2 linked regions of the Formosa agariphila KMM 3901 genome follow. The protein of the gene in region 2 binds, or shares a complex with, the protein of the main gene of each other region. Links are inferred from orthologs where the notes say so. Each region holds a gene or a part of one and is shown on either strand. Other genes may lie near its edges.

Evidence for each region.
Region 1: the proteins of dnaG (region 2) and dnaB are in contact, whole or in part, in a crystal structure (PDB 2R6A), measured with the Geobacillus stearothermophilus proteins. The link is inferred for Formosa agariphila KMM 3901 from one-to-one orthologs. Residues at the interface, in WP_049624496.1 of Geobacillus stearothermophilus: Lys456, Leu457, Leu458, Pro459, Ala460, Asn463, Ala464, Leu467, Leu535, Leu536, Ile537, Ala538, Gln544, Glu545, Asp548, Tyr549, His552; in WP_033016901.1 of Geobacillus stearothermophilus: Ser13, Glu15, Ala16, Gln18, Glu91, Leu92, Asp94, Ala95, Val96, Pro97, Thr98, Ala99, Ala100, Asn101, Tyr104, Tyr105, Ile108.

The regions. Positions count from the first base shown.
Region 1 is NZ_HG315671.1:1,046,665-1,055,645, reverse strand. What follows is about bases 4,078-7,076. They hold dnaB (replicative DNA helicase), read right to left. Parts: upstream 6,350-7,076; coding sequence 4,805-6,349; downstream 4,078-4,804. Other genes in these bases: BN863_RS04555 (acetyl-CoA carboxylase carboxyltransferase subunit alpha), read right to left, coding at 6,516-7,076; BN863_RS04565 (hypothetical protein), read right to left, coding at 4,078-4,470. Outside these bases: BN863_RS04585 (HYC_CC_PP family protein), read right to left, coding at 782-1,198; BN863_RS04580 (hypothetical protein), read left to right, coding at 1,344-1,799; BN863_RS04575 (HAD family hydrolase), read left to right, coding at 1,888-2,694; BN863_RS04570 (secondary thiamine-phosphate synthase enzyme YjbQ), read right to left, coding at 2,734-3,156; more of BN863_RS04565, read right to left, coding at 3,286-4,077; more of BN863_RS04555, read right to left, coding at 7,077-7,469; BN863_RS04550 (DMT family transporter), read right to left, coding at 7,533-8,429; BN863_RS04545 (LptF/LptG family permease), read right to left, coding at 8,416-8,981. UniProt on the Escherichia coli protein: The main replicative DNA helicase, it participates in initiation and elongation during chromosome replication. Travels ahead of the DNA replisome, separating dsDNA into templates for DNA synthesis.
Region 2 is NZ_HG315671.1:474,208-483,125, forward strand. Bases 3,513-6,448 are described here. They hold dnaG (DNA primase), read left to right. Parts: upstream 3,513-3,939; coding sequence 3,940-5,958; downstream 5,959-6,448. Other genes in these bases: BN863_RS01970 (Xaa-Pro dipeptidyl-peptidase), read right to left, coding at 3,513-3,667; BN863_RS01980 (response regulator), read right to left, coding at 5,953-6,448. Also shown: BN863_RS01960 (hypothetical protein), read left to right, coding at 1-653; BN863_RS01965 (hypothetical protein), read left to right, coding at 697-1,794; more of BN863_RS01970, read right to left, coding at 1,856-3,512; more of BN863_RS01980, read right to left, coding at 6,449-6,579; nadE (NAD(+) synthase), read right to left, coding at 6,682-7,470; gliding motility lipoprotein GldB, read left to right, coding at 7,563-8,528; gliding motility protein GldC, read left to right, coding at 8,528-8,863. UniProt on the Escherichia coli protein: RNA polymerase that catalyzes the synthesis of short RNA molecules used as primers for DNA polymerase during DNA replication.

The sequences.
Region 1 (8,981 bases), 570 kb from region 2 along the record:
TTTTATGGCTTTTACTACATTTTGAAGCGAAATATTATATTGCCTCATCAATTCAGGATTTACATCAACCTGATATTCCTGAACATAACCTCCTATAGAAGCTACTTCAGAAACACCACTTGCCGAGGACAATCCATACTTTACAAAGTAATCTTGAATACTTCGTAACTCCTGAAGGTTCCATCCGCCGGTAACGTTTCCATTTTTATCTCGTCCTTCTAAAGTATACCAAAAAATCTGACCTAAACCTGTGGCATCTGGTCCTAAAGCCGGTTTTACATCTGTCGGTAATAAACCGCTTGGCAAAGCATTTAGTTTCTCAAGAATGCGACTTCTACTCCAGTAAAACTCAATGTCTTCTTCAAAAATGATATAAATACTAGACACTCCAAACATAGACGAACTTCTGATGGTTTTAACACCAGGAATACCGAGTAAAGTTGCTGTTAGCGGATAAGTAATTTGGTCTTCAATATCTTGAGGCGAGCGCCCATCCCATTTGGTAAAGATAATTTGTTGATTTTCTCCAATATCAGGAATCGCATCTACTGCCACGGGATTGCTAGGCAGAATGCCGGTATCCCAACCAAAAGGCGAGTTTATAATACCCCAACTTACAAATAGAGCGAGCATTAAAACCGCTACAAATTTATGTTCTATTAAAAATTTTATGCTTTTATTCAGCATGATATCTGTATAAACAATTAAACATAGAAAATTGAACAGCATAAGGCCGTTCTGCTAAAACCATACGTTTTAACGTGTTTAAAGTTTAAAAAAATCAGATTAAGAAGGTCTCGAAATCCACTTGAAAATCGGATACGAGTATGGGTGGACGGTAGTCCTGAAAAGGAATAATTTCCTTAGGTAATGTTTCGAATAATAAGGTTTGATAAACGTAAGCAAATGCAGTTACAAATAACTGATGATCTAATGATAATTGACTAGGTGATAATTTTAATTCATCTTGTCCGCTAACCACCAATTTTTGATATGTACAACAGCCCGACTTCGTGATTGATGATTCTAAAGGCAAGTTCTGCATACTCTCCATGCCACAAGTAGCTGCATCTGTATTTAAAGCCACATCTACCAAAGTATCTCCACAATAATGCATATCTACACTAAAAGACAAGGTAGACATTAAGACCACAAAGGCCATAAAAATTGCTGTTATATTGTGAAAAATGGTTTTCATTCGAATACAAAATTAGTCATTTTAATTTAAACTAAATTTAAGCCGATACTTTTTCTATAGATTATTACAAAAGGTCAACTGATTTTACATATTTTAATGGTGTAGAATATTATCAATACTATTTCCTGCTAACCTAAGCGATTACATGAGTCTCATCTTTATTCTAATTTTAGCCATTCCGAGTTTTTTCATCTCCAAATGGAGTTTAAAAAAGCTAGATATAGGCACGAGTAAAAACCGCAAATACATTGCCTTATTTCCTACTTTTAATTTAAGTCCGTTGTTTTATATAGCTTTTATATTAATTTGGATGGCATCATCGTCCTATTATCCTACGCATGAATTTAACAAATTGCAATGGGAGGCCAATAGCGAAGAACGCTACACCATGTCTCAAAATCTTATTGAGAGTGAGATGCTTATTGGCAAATCTAAATCGGAGGTTTCAGATGTATTAGGTTCAGATTTTTATGTTTATAACGAAAATCATATTTCTTACAACCTCGGTTTTCTTCCAGGTTTATTTAATATAGACCCAGATGTGCTAGACATTTACTTTAAGTATGGAAAGGTGGTTCGCGTGTCTCAGCACGAGAGTTAACTGATTTTCATATGAGTCAAAAATAACGCTCACTTAACACCTCAACGCCATTAATTACTGTATTTTTGGCACTTGAAAAATATGCACTATGGAATTATCTCAAGTTAAATTAGTAGTCACCGATATGGATGGTACCTTACTGAATTCTAAAGGGCAAGTAAGCTCAAGTTTTTATAGTTTATTTCGTGAATTACAAGCCAATAATATTCAATTTATTGCAGCAAGTGGCCGACAATATTTTAGTATGGTTGAAAAATTAGACGCTATTAAAAACGATATTACTATAATAGCTGAAAATGGAGGAATTACCAGACGTGGAGACCAAGAATTGGCAAAGATGCTACTTTCTAAAGATAAAATTGACAGCATATTACCGCTTCTAAGAACAATAGACAAAACGTTTATTGTACTATGCGGAAAAAACAAAGCGTATATTGAAACTGACGATATACATTTTCCTAAACTTTTAAGTGAATATTATACCGAATTTAATACCGTTTCCGACCTTAGTGAAGTGACAGACGATGAATTTCTAAAAATTGCAATTTACCATACAGACAGTTCTGAAGATTATATTTACCCAATAGTGAAACATTTAGAAGATCAACTTCAGATTAAAGTCTCCGGACAAAATTGGTTAGACATTTCTCATCATGACGCCAATAAAGGTTTTGCTCTAAAACAAGTGCAAGAAGAATTTGGGATTTCTGAAAATGAAACCATGGTTTTTGGAGATTATAACAACGATTTAGAAATGCTTAATCGTTCGTATTTTAGTTATGCCATGGCAAATGCTCACCCAAATGTAAAAAAAGCAGCGCGTTTTGCCACAAAAAGCAATGACGAACTTGGTGTTGAAACTATTCTAGAGCAACTTATTGCCGCTAAAAAATAAGATTCAAGCATAGATATTCGGCATCTATTCTATAGCAGATTAAGTCCCAAAAGCAGTCAATACAATACGTCTTGAACCTCCATAATCTCGATGCTCGCATAAATAGATTCCTTGCCAAGTTCCTAAATTTAGGCGACCATTAGTAATTGGAACTTGTACACTTGCACCCATTAATGAGGACTTAATATGTGCTGGCATATCGTCTGCACCTTCATAGGTATGAATATAATACGGTTGATTTTCGGGAACCATCACATTAATATGACTTTCAAAATCGGTACGTACCGATGGGTCTGCATTTTCATTAATAGTTAAACTCGCCGATGTATGTTTTATAAACACCTGAAGCATGCCCACATTTATATGTTTTAACTCTGGGAATTCGGTAACAATAGTGTCGGTAATAATATGAAAACCGCGTTTGTAAGGTTTTAAAGTGATTTCTTTTTGATACGTTTTCATCATTGAAATTTATATTGAAAAATTCACGAGATTTAAAATGAAGAGCTTTTATACGGTTTACTTCTTCCTACTTTTAGTCAGCCCTATATAAACACATTAAACATCAAAAAAAGCTTAAACGACAACAAATTACGTTTTCTGTTTCTTCTTCTTAGCAGCCGGAAATAACACATTATTAAGGATTAACCTGTAACCCGGCGACGTGGGATGTAGCTCTAATTCGGTTTTAGGGTCTCCTACTTTATGCGTATAGTCTTCTGGATCATGCCCGCCATAAAATGTAAAAAAACCTTTTCCTTTTATACCATGAATATATTTTGCTTCACCATTACTTTTATTTTCTCCTAACACCAAAACATTCGATTTAATTTCATCTCGCGTAAACGAAGTGGTTTGCCCCATAAATCCTTTTACCAAAGCCGTATGGTTCTGGCATAACATGGTTGGAACAGGATCCCATTTTGCCGAGAAATCCATTAATGAAAAATAATCTGCTTCTTTAAAAATACGCCGTTTAGGCGTCATATCTATTGATGAAAACTCATATACTTTAGGATTACGCTCTAGGGTAAAATCTGTAAACGCAAAGGTTTTGGAATAATCTATCTGTTTCTGATAATCGGGATCACTAGCATCGCCATCAAACATGGCTTCACATATATCTACACCTTCGGCAGATAGAGCAATATCGAAAGAATCGGTGGCACTACACATGGCAAACATAAAACCACCACCAACAACATAATCTCTAATCTTTAGAGCAACTGCTAACTTCTCTTCAGAGACTTTATTATACCCTAAACGTGCCGCTAAAGCTTCGGCTTCTTTTTTATCTTCTATATACCAGGCAGTAGTTTTAAAACTATTATAAAATTTTCCAAACTGTCCTGTAAAATCCTCATGATGCAAATGCAGCCAATCGTAAAGTAATAAATTATCGTTTAAAACATCTTCGTCGTATACGGTTGTATAAGGAATCTCTGCGTATGTTAACACCATAGTTACCGCATCATCCCAAGGTAATTTACCTTTAGGTGTGTACACTGCTATTTTAGGTGCTTTTTCTAACACGACGGACTCCATATTCTGACTCGGACTTTCCACTAACTCTAGAATGCTTTCAGCTTTTTCATTTGATATCACCTCGAAAGACACACCACGAATCTGACATTCTTTTTGAATAGCATCTGTATCTGGCAACAAGAATGAACCACCACGATAATTTAACAACCACTTTACTTTTAATTGTTTATCGAGCGTCCAAAAGGTAATTCCATATGCTTTTAAATGGTTTTTTTGTCCCTCAGAATCCATAGGAATGAGAACATAAGATGCAAAAGCTTTTGCTGAAAGGCATAGAAATAAGAAAACAAATAGGATGTGTTTCAAAATATTTACAGACTGAAAATTGAATTTGAAAGATACTTAATTTTTGATGTGGTTTAAAACACTTTATAAAAAGATTGGTATTAATGTTTTATTAATCTTAACCTGATTTCTCTATTGCTATTAATCTTAATCCATTTCACATTTATATAAAATTGAGATTACTAACAACTAGTTAAATAGAACATAATCAAAAACAAAAACCACGAAACACCTTTTGCAGAGATTTCGTGGTTTATGTTAACATATTTATTTTTTGAGATTAGAACGGTACGTCGTTATCATCGTCTTCATTCATCGCACTACCAAAGGCATCAGTTGGTGTTGGGAAACTATTTCCTGATGCAAACCCTGAGTCTTCATTTGGATTGGTATTCATTTTACTATGGAATTCGTATGGCGAATCGAAATCGTCTAAGTTGTCGAACTTCCCTAAGTGTCCTAAGAACTTCAGACGGATATTTTCTAAACCACCATTCCTATGTTTCGCAATAATAAATTCGGCTTGTCCTTCGGTTGGAGAACGCTCGTCATCATCCCATTCTTCAATTTTATAGTATTCCGGACGATAAATAAACGATACAATATCGGCATCTTGCTCAATCGCACCAGATTCACGAAGGTCAGAAAGTAACGGCCGTTTAGAACCTCCACGTGTTTCAACCGCACGCGATAACTGAGACAGTGCAATTACAGGCACCATTAATTCTTTTGCTAAAGCCTTTAAGTTTCGAGAAATCATCGAGATCTCTTGTTCACGGTTTCCACCATGGCTTGGTCCACCTGTCATTAACTGCAAGTAGTCAATCATGATTAATTTAATACCGTGTTGCGACGATAAACGTCTGGCTTTTGCACGTAAATCGAATATAGAAAGTGAAGGCGTATCATCTATAAAAAGCGGGGCTTTTTCAAGTCCTTTTACTTTTACATTTAACTGTTCCCACTCGTGTTTTTCTAATTTTCCTGTTCTTAATTTCTCTGAAGATAATCCCGTTTCAGACGAAATTAAACGCATAATTAACTGTACAGATGCCATCTCTAAAGAGAAAAAGGCCACTGGTATATTTTGGTCTACGGCAATGTTACGCGCCATGGATAAGGTTAATGCTGTTTTTCCCATCCCTGGACGAGCAGCCACAATAATTAAATCGGAAGGTTGCCATCCCGAAGTTAATTTATCCAGTTTATCGAATCCGGTAGGAATACCACTTAATCCTTCTTTATTAGATATTTCTTCAATTTTTTTCTTGGCTTGAATTACCAAATCTTGAGCAGTTTCACTCGATTTTTTAATGTTCCCTTGGGTAACTTCGTATAATTTGGTTTCGGCCGCATCTAATAAATCGAAAACATCTTTGGTTTCATCGTAAGCTTCTTCAATAATTTCTGAAGAAATCTTGATTAAACTACGCTGAATAAATTTCTGAAGAATAATACGTGCATGAAACTCGATATGTGCCGAAGACGACACTTTTTGAGTTAATGAAATCAGGTAAAAATCGCCACCTGCTGCATCTAGCTTGCCATTCTTCTTTAATTGTGTAGAAACGGTTAATAAGTCAATCGGTTCACTATTTTCAAACAACTGAAATATAGCGTCAAATATGTGTCTATGCGAATCTTTGTAGAATGCATCGGAGCTTAAGATGTCGATAACTTCATCCACACCTTTTTTATCAATCATCATCGCACCCAACACAACCTCTTCTAAATCAGTAGCTTGTGGCGGAATTTTACCACGTTCTAAATTGATTAAAGTACTTTTATCGACTTTGTAGCCTTGTAATTGATTGGGTTGTTTCATAACTGCGAAAGTAACTAAAATGGTGCTATTATAATATGATTTTTAAGTCTTGATGTTAACCTTTCTTCAACATTCTAACTGTTAACAACTTATAAAAATTGTTAATAACCATAAAAAACCTGAAGTTTTTCAACTTCAGGTTTTATAACATAAGGGTATCAAAGGATTAGTCTTTGTAGACACCCATATTTTCATATTTTGTCATTCGTTTTTTAACTAAATCTTTTGGTGATAAGTTTTTAAGCTCTTTAAAAGATTTTAAAATTGCATCTTTAACAATTATAAAGGTTTGTTGGCGATCTGTGTGTGCCCCACCTAAAGGTTCTTTAACAATTTCGTCTACCAACTTCTGTTTTTTCATGTCGGTAGCAGTTAATTTTAAAGCCTCGGCAGCTTGTTCCTTGTATTCCCAACTACGCCATAAAATAGACGAACATGATTCTGGTGATATTACCGAATACCATGTGTTTTCTAGCATTAATACGCGGTCTCCTACACCAATACCTAGCGCTCCTCCAGAAGCACCTTCACCAATAATTACAGTAATAATTGGCACTTTTAGACGTGTCATTTCCAAGATGTTTCTTGCAATAGCTTCTCCTTGTCCGCGTTCTTCTGCTTCTAAACCAGGGTATGCACCAGGGGTGTCTATTAAAGTAACTACAGGAATTCCAAATTTCTCGGCAGATTTCATTAAGCGTAACGCTTTACGATAGCCTTCTGGATTAGACATTCCAAAGTTTCGTAATTGTCTTGTTTTGGTATTAAACCCTTTTTGTTGACCAATAAACATAAAGCTTTGGTCTCCAATTTTACCTAAACCACCAATCATGGCCTTATCGTCTTTTACATTTCTATCGCCGTGAAGCTCTAAAAACGTATCTCCGCACAGGGCTTTAATATAATCTAATGTATAAGGTCTGTTGGGATGACGCGATAACATAACGCGTTGCCATGGGCTCAGGTTTTTATATATATCTGTCTTAGTCTCAATAAGCTTCTTCTCGATTTGCTTACAAGTTTCTGTTACATCAACGTCACTTTCCTTGCCTATAATTTGGCATTTATCTAATTGCTCTTCAAGCTCTTTTATAGGAAGTTCAAATTCTAAATACTCCATACCAATTAAGGATTTCTATTTTCGTTAGCTTACAAATATAAAAACTTTAGCGTTCAAATATCATTAAGACTGTTTTCTTTTTAAAGCTTTCCAATTTTTCAAGATACCATTTAGCAATACTGCTCCCAAAATAATTGCTGCACCGTAATAAAAATTAGTAGACATTTTTTCTTTTTCTGGGAACAAAATTAGAGCTAAAATAATCCCATAAATAGGCTCTAAATTATAAGTTAGCATCACTGTATACGGACTAATATGCTCCATAACTTTTACCGATGCAATAAAAGCATAAGCAGTACAAACTGAGGCTAAAATAAATAGATACCACAGGTCTGAAGTGCTTACATTAAAAAATTCTTGATTGAATCCCGTACCAAAAAGGGCAATAAATAAAGTGATAAATAAGACACCGCTAATGAATTCATAAATTGAAATCACAGAAGGTCTATATTCTTTAACAAACTTTCCATTTAGTACAGCGAATAAAGCCGATAAAAATGCTGAAACAATACCTAAAATTATACCTTCTATGTACTGAAGTTCGCTTTGAGTGATTAAAAAAACGCCCAAAACCACGACTAAACCGAAGATCATTTCGTAGGCAATAATTTTTCGTTTATGAATAATTGGCTCTAAAATGGAAGCAAAAAAAGCTCCAGAAGATACCATAGATAGCGTAATTGAAATATTTGATGCTTTTATTGCTCCAAAAAAAGTGATCCAATGCAAAGCAATTATAATTCCGGCGAACGATAATCTAGCAATGGCTTTTGGTGGTATTTTAATAGCAATACCTTTAAAACGAATATATGCATACATTAAAACTGTAGCCATAAGCATACGAAACCAAACTAAAGGAATGGCATCTATGGTTATTAACTCTCCTAAAATGGCGGTAAATCCTGCTATAAATACCAATAGATGTACATGCAGGTAATTAAGTAATTTAGCGTCTCGCATTATATAATAGGTAGGCGGCTAGCACCCCAAAAATAATATTAGGAAACCAAACGGCAACAATTGGTGAGAAATCTGACTGTTCGGCCATGACACCAAATATTTTGTCGAAAAAGACAAAAACCATGGCAATACTAATCCCGAAAGCTAAATTTACTCCCATTCCTCCTCGTCGTTTTTGAGACGAAACAGCAACGGCAATAATAGTTAATATATAGACAGAAACAGGTAAACTCCATTTTCTATATTTTACCAATTCGTAACGTCCTATACTTGAAGACCCTCGTTTTTTTTCTTTATCAATAAATTCGTTTAAGTCACGATATGTTAAGGTCTCCGCAATATATTCTAGAGGAGTTAAATCAACTAAGTCGAAACTAAAAACAGTATCTTTTCTTCGTTCTGATTCTAGAATATCGCCATCTACACCTACTGTTCTTTTTACGTAATCGACCATGCGGTACACAGAGTCTTTTTCAATCCAACGAATGTTTCTAGCACTCATTTTATAGACCATTCTATTATCGACAATATGTTCTAAAGAGAAGTTTTGTC
Region 2 (8,918 bases):
GGGACAAATTGCAATCTCAATTAGATGCTCCGCAGAAAAAAAAGAATTCAAAACGCTATTGGGTAATGGCCATTGCAGCGAGTTTTATAGGTGTGTTATTGTTTAGTGCCTTATTTTTTAATTCTAATTCTACTACAGATTTACCGGTTGTGAATACTGAAACAATATCAAATACAACCACTGTAGTTGATACAGATTCTTTGGGTAATGATGAAGCAATAACTGAGGTTGAAGAACTTCAGAAAATACATATCGTTGAATCTGTTTCTGATGATAGCGTTGTGAATCAGCTTAAGAAAACAGTAAACACAAAGGCATTAAAATTAAATTCTGATACTAATGAAGTGGCTGAAATTCAGAATAAAATGAAGTCCGCTTTACAAGATTCTGTGTCAGAAATAGAAGACAATTCAAGTTTAGTTGCGCAAGAATCTATTGCAACAGAAGATTATATAGAGAACTTATTGCAGCAGGCAGAACAAGATGTTCTTGCAGATAAATCTATAAAACAAGCACAACAGACTGTAGATGCAGAAAAACTTTTAGAGCATGTAGAAAACGATATTGAGCATGGTTTTAGAGAGACTGTTTTCGATGCTGTGAAATCGGGATTCAAAAAAGTGAAAACCGCTGTTGTAGAACGTAATAATTAAAATATTTCATCATAAATCAACCATTAATCAAAAAACGAACAGTATGAACATCATTACTAAATTTATTCTTGCCCTCATTTTATTTTTTACCTTTCAACTCGGTATAGCTCAGGAAGTAAGTGTTGAGGTAACCACCGATTCATTAAATGTTAATGAAATTGAAGTTTTAAAAACCCAGAAAGAAGCTGTGCGCAATGAAGAAAAAGAATTGCTGAAACAGGAAGTCGAAGCCATTAATGAGAAAGTCGATTCGGGTTATATTACTATGGAAGAAGGTGAAATTTTAAAGAAAGAAATCGCTAAAAAACGTGCCTTAAATATTGAAAACCGCGTTGCGATAATCGATAATAAAATTGATTTGTTAGCACGTAATAACGAAGGCTATACTTTTAGTGATGATGGCCAAATTATTATTCGTATTGGTAGAAGTTTTGGTAAAGATACAATTGAAGATACCTCAATTTACATTGGGCCACGAGTTAAACCTAGTCCTAAATACGATAAGCGAACAACTAGCGATTTAGTATTTGCAATAGGTTTTAATAATGCCCTTATTGAAGACGAGAACTTAGGTGATTCTCCATATAAACTTGGTGGTTCTGGGTTTGTAGAATTAGGTTGGGCATGGAAAACACGTGTGTTCGAAAACTCTAATGCATTGCGTTTAAAATACGGATTCTCGTTTCAATGGAATAAATTAGATATAAAAAATAATATGTACTTCCGTGAAGATGGTGATCAGGTTGTTTTTGAAGAATTTCCTTTCGATGTGAAAAAATCGAAATTTAGAACAACAAATTTAGTATTTCCAGTGCATTTTGAATTCGGACCTTCAAAAAAGAAAGAATATGATGATTATTTTAGATACTCAACACATAAAAAATTTAAATTCGGAATTGGTGGTTACGGTGGATTTAATATTGCATCCCTTCAAAAAGTAAAATATTATGAAGATGGCCATAATCAGAAAAAGAAATATAAAGATTACGATGCTGTAAATAGCTTTGTCTATGGAGTTAGTAGTTATGTGTCTTTTGGAAGTGTTGGAGTTTATTTTAAATATGATTTATCACCTATATTTAGACATCAACAATTCGATCAGAACAATATATCGTTAGGTTTGCGTTTCGATATGGATTAAACACAAATTAAAAAGGCTTCAAAATAAATTGAAGCCTTTTCCGCTATTAATCAGTCGTTGTTTATAGGGAGTTAATACCTCCAACAACGGGCAATTCTAAGGTTGTTCCGTTTAAATCTACCGTTAATTCTGTTCCTGGTTCTGGTAGTAACGTAAATTGGTTATCACTAGAAAAAATCATAAGGCCAATTTGCTGCCCCTTTTTTATGATTTGATCATCTGGTTGCAAATCGAAAGCAACATTATAAAATTGGCCAGGAATTAAAGGTTCACTGTCACGAATCGATTTATAATTTTGTGGATCTGCCCATCCACGGGTAATAATATTATCGGTAATTGGCGCTTTTTTATTGGCGTTCCAAGGTAAAGATACTAACCAAACCGATAAGTTTGCAGCAGGTTTATTACTTGCTAATTTTATGTTGATTTTAGCAATACCAGAAAGATGTACATCCGATTTTAATTTTGGTGTAACATATAGTAATCTGTTATTAGATGTGCTTGAGTTTGCTAAAGAATTTCCTGAGAAACTAGCATCGTCTATAAGGGTTTCTTGTATAATTTCTTTTGGTTCTACAGTGCTTAATTCACCTGCCTTAGTTCCGCCAGCATGTAAGTGCAATGTAACGGGTTTAGCATTTGGATTAGGAAAGTCTTTATAAGCTGTTGGTTCACTGGGAGCATCACCCTCTCTAACAATCCAAGCTTTTGCATCGTTTTCAACACCATTATCTATACCGTGTAAATAATGTGTAAACCAACGATTCATCATAGTTATTGGTGGCGGTCCACCGTGCCCATATTGGTGGTAGTAAATTTGTGTTGGAAGTCCTTTCTCTTTAGCAGCCTTATAGATCCGATAACTGTGTTCTGGCATGACATTCCAATCATTAAATCCATGCGACATTAATAACGCCGCTTTCATAGGTTCCATATCGTTTAAATAATCTCGACCAGCCCAAAAATCGTTATAATCTCCAGATTGTCTATCCATACCATTTTTCATTTCGGTATCACGAACGGTTTTATTATTGTAAGCACGTTTCGATTCATCTCCGCTATGAATAAAATCATATAGAACATCGATGTCTTCACCAAGATATCCGCCCGGAGAACGAACTAAACCATTAGATCTGTAATAGTGATAATACGATGTATTTGGAGCTACAGGTATGATCGCTTCTAGACCATCAACTCCAGTTGTTGCTGCAGCCAAAGGTATTGTTCCATTATAAGATGTTCCCGTCATCCCTACTTTTCCAGTCGACCAATATGCCTCTACAGTTTCTGTACCATCTGGGGTGGTATAACCTTTGGCGCGGCCGTTTAACCAATCGATTACTGCTTTTGGTGCCAATGATTCATTATCACCACCAACAGTAGGAGCACCTTGCGATAAACCAGTTCCTGGAGAAGATGAATGTACAACGATATACCCACGTGGAACCCACGTTTTAATTTGTGAATTAGAAATTACTGGGCGCTCACCAACACGAACAACTTCTGGGTGAACACGAGGTTTTTCCTCAGCTCCAATTTCATGATTTACATCCCAAAATAAGCCAGGGACGTCCGAAGCTACACCAGCATAATATGGACTAGACTCATAAACTATAGGAAGTTTTAAACCTTCGGTATCTGTTTGTTTTGGTCGAGTAACAGCAACGTGCATACGGTCTGTTTTGCCATCACCATCGGTGTCGAATTCTGTTTCTACCCATAGATCATGTCTAATCCAATCTTCTGGATTGTTAAAAGATTTTACTATTTGGGCTTCACCATTTTTAAATATAGGTGTAGCCTTGTCTTGGGCAATGGTATTAAGAGTTAATAAAAATGAAATACAGAGTAGGGAAAAAAGTGTATTTTTCATTCGTTGCTATTAGAAAGGTTATGTTTAGCTAATAAAGTTAATACATTGTCCTTAATTATGGGGTGCGATTTTTATATAAAATGTACTGTTTACTAAGGAAAATCTAATAAGACTTGAGTTTTTATATTAAAATCTAATTTTATTAGGTTTACAGTTGATTGATATGTTAATTGTGAACATTGAATGATTAAGACTAGGCTTCATAATTGTCTTAATCGATCTTTTAAAATATCTTTGTAATTCAATTTTCATAATTTTAAAACCCGATCTCCTTGATTTCAAAATCCTCTATAGACACTGTATTTGAAGCTTCACGATTAGAAGAAGTTATTGGTGATTTTGTACAATTAAAAAAAGCTGGAAGTAATTATAAAGGACTAAGTCCGTTTAGTGACGAACGTTCTCCAAGTTTTGTAGTGTCTCCAGTGAAACAAATTTGGAAAGATTTTTCAAGCGGAAAAGGAGGAAATGTTGTGGCCTTTTTAATGGAACACGAACATTTTACATATCCAGAAGCCATAAAATATTTGGCTAGAAAATACGGAATTGAAATTGAAGAAACCGAACAAACAAACGAAGAAAAAGAAAAGCAAGATACACGCGAAAGTTTGTATTTGGTTAGTGAATTTGCCAATACCCATTTTCAAAAAGTTATGCATAAAACCGATGCTGGTCAGGCAATTGGTTTAAGCTATTTTAAAGAACGTGGTTTTACACCCGAAACGATTAAGGCATTTGGTTTAGGGTATTCGTTAGACGAGTGGCAAGGGTTTTCAGACGAAGCTTTAAAGAAAGGCTATAAATTAGAGTTTCTTGAAAAAACGGGACTTACTATAGTGAAAGGTGAGAAATATTTCGATCGTTTTAAAGGTCGTGTTATGTTTCCTATCCAGAGTATGAGTGGTCGTGTGTTAGGATTTGGTGGACGTATTTTAACAAATGATAAGAAGGCTGCGAAATATATGAACTCGCCAGAAAGTGAGATTTATTATAAAAGTAAAGTCCTTTACGGAATTTATCACGCCAAGCAAAGTATCGCAAAAGAAGATAATTGCTTTTTAGTTGAAGGGTATACCGATGTGATTCAGTTTCACCAAACGGGAATAACTAACGTGGTGTCGTCTTCTGGTACGGCATTAACTCCAGAGCAAATTCGATTAATAAATAGACTGACAAAAAATATTACGGTGTTGTTCGATGGTGATGCTGCGGGTATGCGTGCGTCTATTCGTGGAATTGATTTAATTCTGGAACAAGGTATGAATGTTCGTGTGTGTTCTTTTCCGCAAGGCGAAGATCCAGATAGTTTTGCTAGACAAAATACAGAAGAAGAATTACGTACCTATTTAGAAGAGAATGCAAAAGATTTTATTCAGTTTAAGGCTGGATTATTAGTTCAAGACGCTAAAAATGACCCTATAAAAAAGGCTGAAACCATTCGCGATATTATACAGAGTATTTCTAAAATCCCAGATCGTATTAAACAAGAAGTGTATTTGCAAGAATGTGCCAGAATAATGGATATTAGCGAATCGGTATTGTTTAGTTCTTTAGCCCAAATGGGAAGTAAAGATTCTAAAAAACCATCTAGTGGAGGCGGAAATAGTAACAGTGGTAGTTATGGTGGAGGCGGTAGCTATGGAGGTAGTAGCCAAGAGCCACCACCAGATTTTTTTGAAGTTATTAGAAATGAAGATCAACCTAATAATAAGGTTGATGTGCAATATCTTTTAGAACGAAAAATTATCGAAATCTTGTTGCTTTACGGAAACAGAGAAGAAGATTTTGAAGATTTAATTTTAAAAGAAAACGACAAAGGCGATTTAGAATTGGAGCCCGTAGTGCAACAAGCAAAAGTGTTTGAGAAAATATTTTTAGATCTTCAAGAAGATGAAATGCAGTTTGGTAACGAAACTTTTAAGACGCTGTATTATACAATTATTGATAAGCTAAACCAGAATCCAGATTTTGTTTTAGAACAATTTGTAAATACGGTAGACATGCATTTGTCTCAAGAAATAACAAGTATTTTAATGGAGGATGAGCGCCACACCTTACACGATTGGGAACGTAACAATATCTTCCCTAAATCGAAAACTGAAGGTGTAGCACAGCTTGTAAGTGAAACAATTTTAAGTTTGCGTTGTTTTTTAATCGACCAGAAAGTAAAAGAATTTCAGCAGGTTACCTTAGAAAATAAACATGACACAAACCGAAATATACTTGAAGAAGTCAAGGATTATTACGGTCTTAAAATGTTATTGTCTCGAAAATTAACTCGGGTGTTATGATTCTAAAAGCTTAGCTTGGTTAAGCAAATCGACCAAGTTAGACGCATTTAGTTTTTTCATTAAACGTGCTTTGTAGGTGCTTACTGTTTTCTCGTTTATATCTAATTCTTGAGCAATTTCCTTATTTTTCTTCCCAATAGAAAGTAATTTTAGTACTTCTACCTCGCGAGTGGATAGTTTTTTATAGAACGATCCTGTTCTATTAACACGTTCTCCAAATGCTAGACGGTGTGTTAAATCGTTACTTAAATAAATACCTCCTTGATTAATTTTTAAAATGGCTTCACGAAGGGTTAAAATATTGGCTGTTTTAGAAATATAACCCGAGGCTCCAGCTTTTATAGAGCTCATTGCATAAACTTCTTCAGGGTGCGTGCTAAAAATTAAGACTTTAACGTTTGGATATTCTTTTTTTAAGCGTCTTAATGCCGTGATACCGTTAAGTTTAGGCAGGTCGATTTCAGAAATTAAAATGTCTACTGTATTATTTTTTAGAAAATCGAAAATAGATTCACCATCATCTACACCACCTTCAACTTGGATGACAGGTGATGTTAAAAATAATAATTCTAGTCCTTTCCGGATAATAGGGTGGTGGTCGGCTACCAACAGTTTAATCATAATTTAGGTGGTTTTAAAATTAACGACTGTTGGGGCAGCAGATTTCATATAGAAATCCAGTCAATGTAAATATAGAAAAAAGTATTTATTATAAGGTTTGTTTTACTTTAAATTATCGGGAATAATACATACTGGTATTGGGTCCATCTTATGTTTGTTAGAGGTGTTGAATCTCTTGTATATCGTGAAAACTTCTTGTTCGCGTCCAGAAAAATCATCGGCAGTTTTACCTTGGTCAGACATGGTCATTGCCCATTCTAATTCCGGATAAGATGCTCCTATTTGGTCTTCATCGCTTCTTGCATCTCCAAATAAACCATCGCTAGGTGCTGCTTCAATAATTGAGGCCGGAACATTTAAAACTTTAGCTAGTGCATAGACTTCAGATTTCATTAAATCGGCAATCGGACTTAAATCGACACCACCATCTCCGTATTTGGTGTAAAACCCAACGCCAAAATCTTCAACTTTATTTCCTGTTCCTGCAACTAGTAATCCTTGTAATCCTGCATAGTAATATAAAGTAGACATACGTAAACGCGCTCTGGTATTGGCAAGTGCCATGGCCACGGTAGCATCTGCACCTTCTAAAGAGACTTCTGTTTTAAACTCTTCAAAAACGGGTGTTAAGTCTACGCGTGTGTCTCTTACATTGTCAAATCTTTCGCTAAGTTGTTTAATATGTTCTACAGCTCTCGAAACATGGCTAGGTGCTTGATGAATTGGCATCTCTACACATAATACATCTAAGCCTGTAAGCGCACATAATGTAGAGGTTACGGCAGAATCAATTCCGCCAGAAATTCCAATTACAAAACCTTTAACTTTGGCGTTTTGGGCATAATCTTTTAACCAATTAACGATGTGATCTACAATTTTTTCTGTTTGCATTTTTCAAGGATTTTATACAAAGAATCTTACCTTTGCCTAACAAAAATAAACGAAACGTTTAAGTAATAAAAATTAACGGCATCTAGTTTTTTATGAAGTATCTAAGTTTTTTCCTTTTAATAATAATCACAGCAGTTTCTTGTAAAAATGATAGTAAAGTAACCGATGAAATTTCAAATATTGAAATGCCTGTGAATATAGAGCGTTTCGATGTGGAATTTTCTAAAGCAACTGTTACAGATTTAAACGGATTAAAAGCTACATATCCGTTTATGTTTTCAAAATCGTATCCAGATGCTTTTTGGATGGAAAAAATTCAGGACACTTTACAACAAGAATTATCTGAGGCTGTGGTAGCAGCTTTTCCTACTACAGAAGAACTAGAAGTTGAAATAACATCTTTATTTCAGCATTTAAAATACCATTATCCAGAATTTCAAGCACCACGCGTTATTACAACAACGTCTTATGTAGACTACCGAAATAAAGTTATCGTTACAGATTCTATAGATTTAATTGCTCTAGATACTTACTTAGGGCCTGATCATGAGTTTTATTTAGGGGTTCAAGATTATATTAAATCGAGTTTTAATAAAGCTTTTATTGTAGTCGATTTAGCAGAAGCCTATGCAGACCGCTACATCTTACCTACTAAAAATAAGACGCTTTTAGATGAAATGATTTCTGCTGGTAAAAAATTATATTTTAAAGACCTCATGATTCCGTTTAAAACAGATGCTGAAAAAATTGAATATACAGAAGAACAATATCAATGGGTAGTATCTAACGAAGCTTATATTTGGCAATATTTTGTAGATCGCGAACTGTTATATAGTACAGATTCTAAATTACCTGGACGTTTTATTAATCCGGCACCTTTTTCAAAGTTTTATTTAGCTGAAATCGATAACGCTTCGCCAGGAGGAGTAGGAGCGTATATGGGTTGGCAAATTGTTAAAGCGTATATGGAAAACAATACGAATGTATCTTTTAAAACCATGTTAAACATGAGTTCTGAAGATATTTTTAATCATTCAAAATTTAAACCAAAAAAATAATGGCAAAGATTAAATCAACAATTCAATTAACTGTTGAATTAGACGAAAACCGTGTTCCAGAACAATTAAATTGGACTGCTGAGGATGGTGGAATACAAAATGAAGAGGCTAAAGCGATGATGCTTTCTGTTTGGGATAGCAAGGCGCAAGAATCTTTACGAATAGATTTATGGACTAAAGATATGCCTGTAGACGAAATGAAAGTATTTTTTCATCAAACTTTAGTAGCCATGAGCGATACGTTTAAACGCGCTACTCAGGATGAAAAAATGACTGCAACAATGAAAGATTTCTGCGATTATTTTGCTGAAAAATTAGAGTTGAATAAAGAGTAATCACTTATTATCGGTCCATAAAAAAAAGCGAAGGTTTCTATGAAATCTTCGCTTT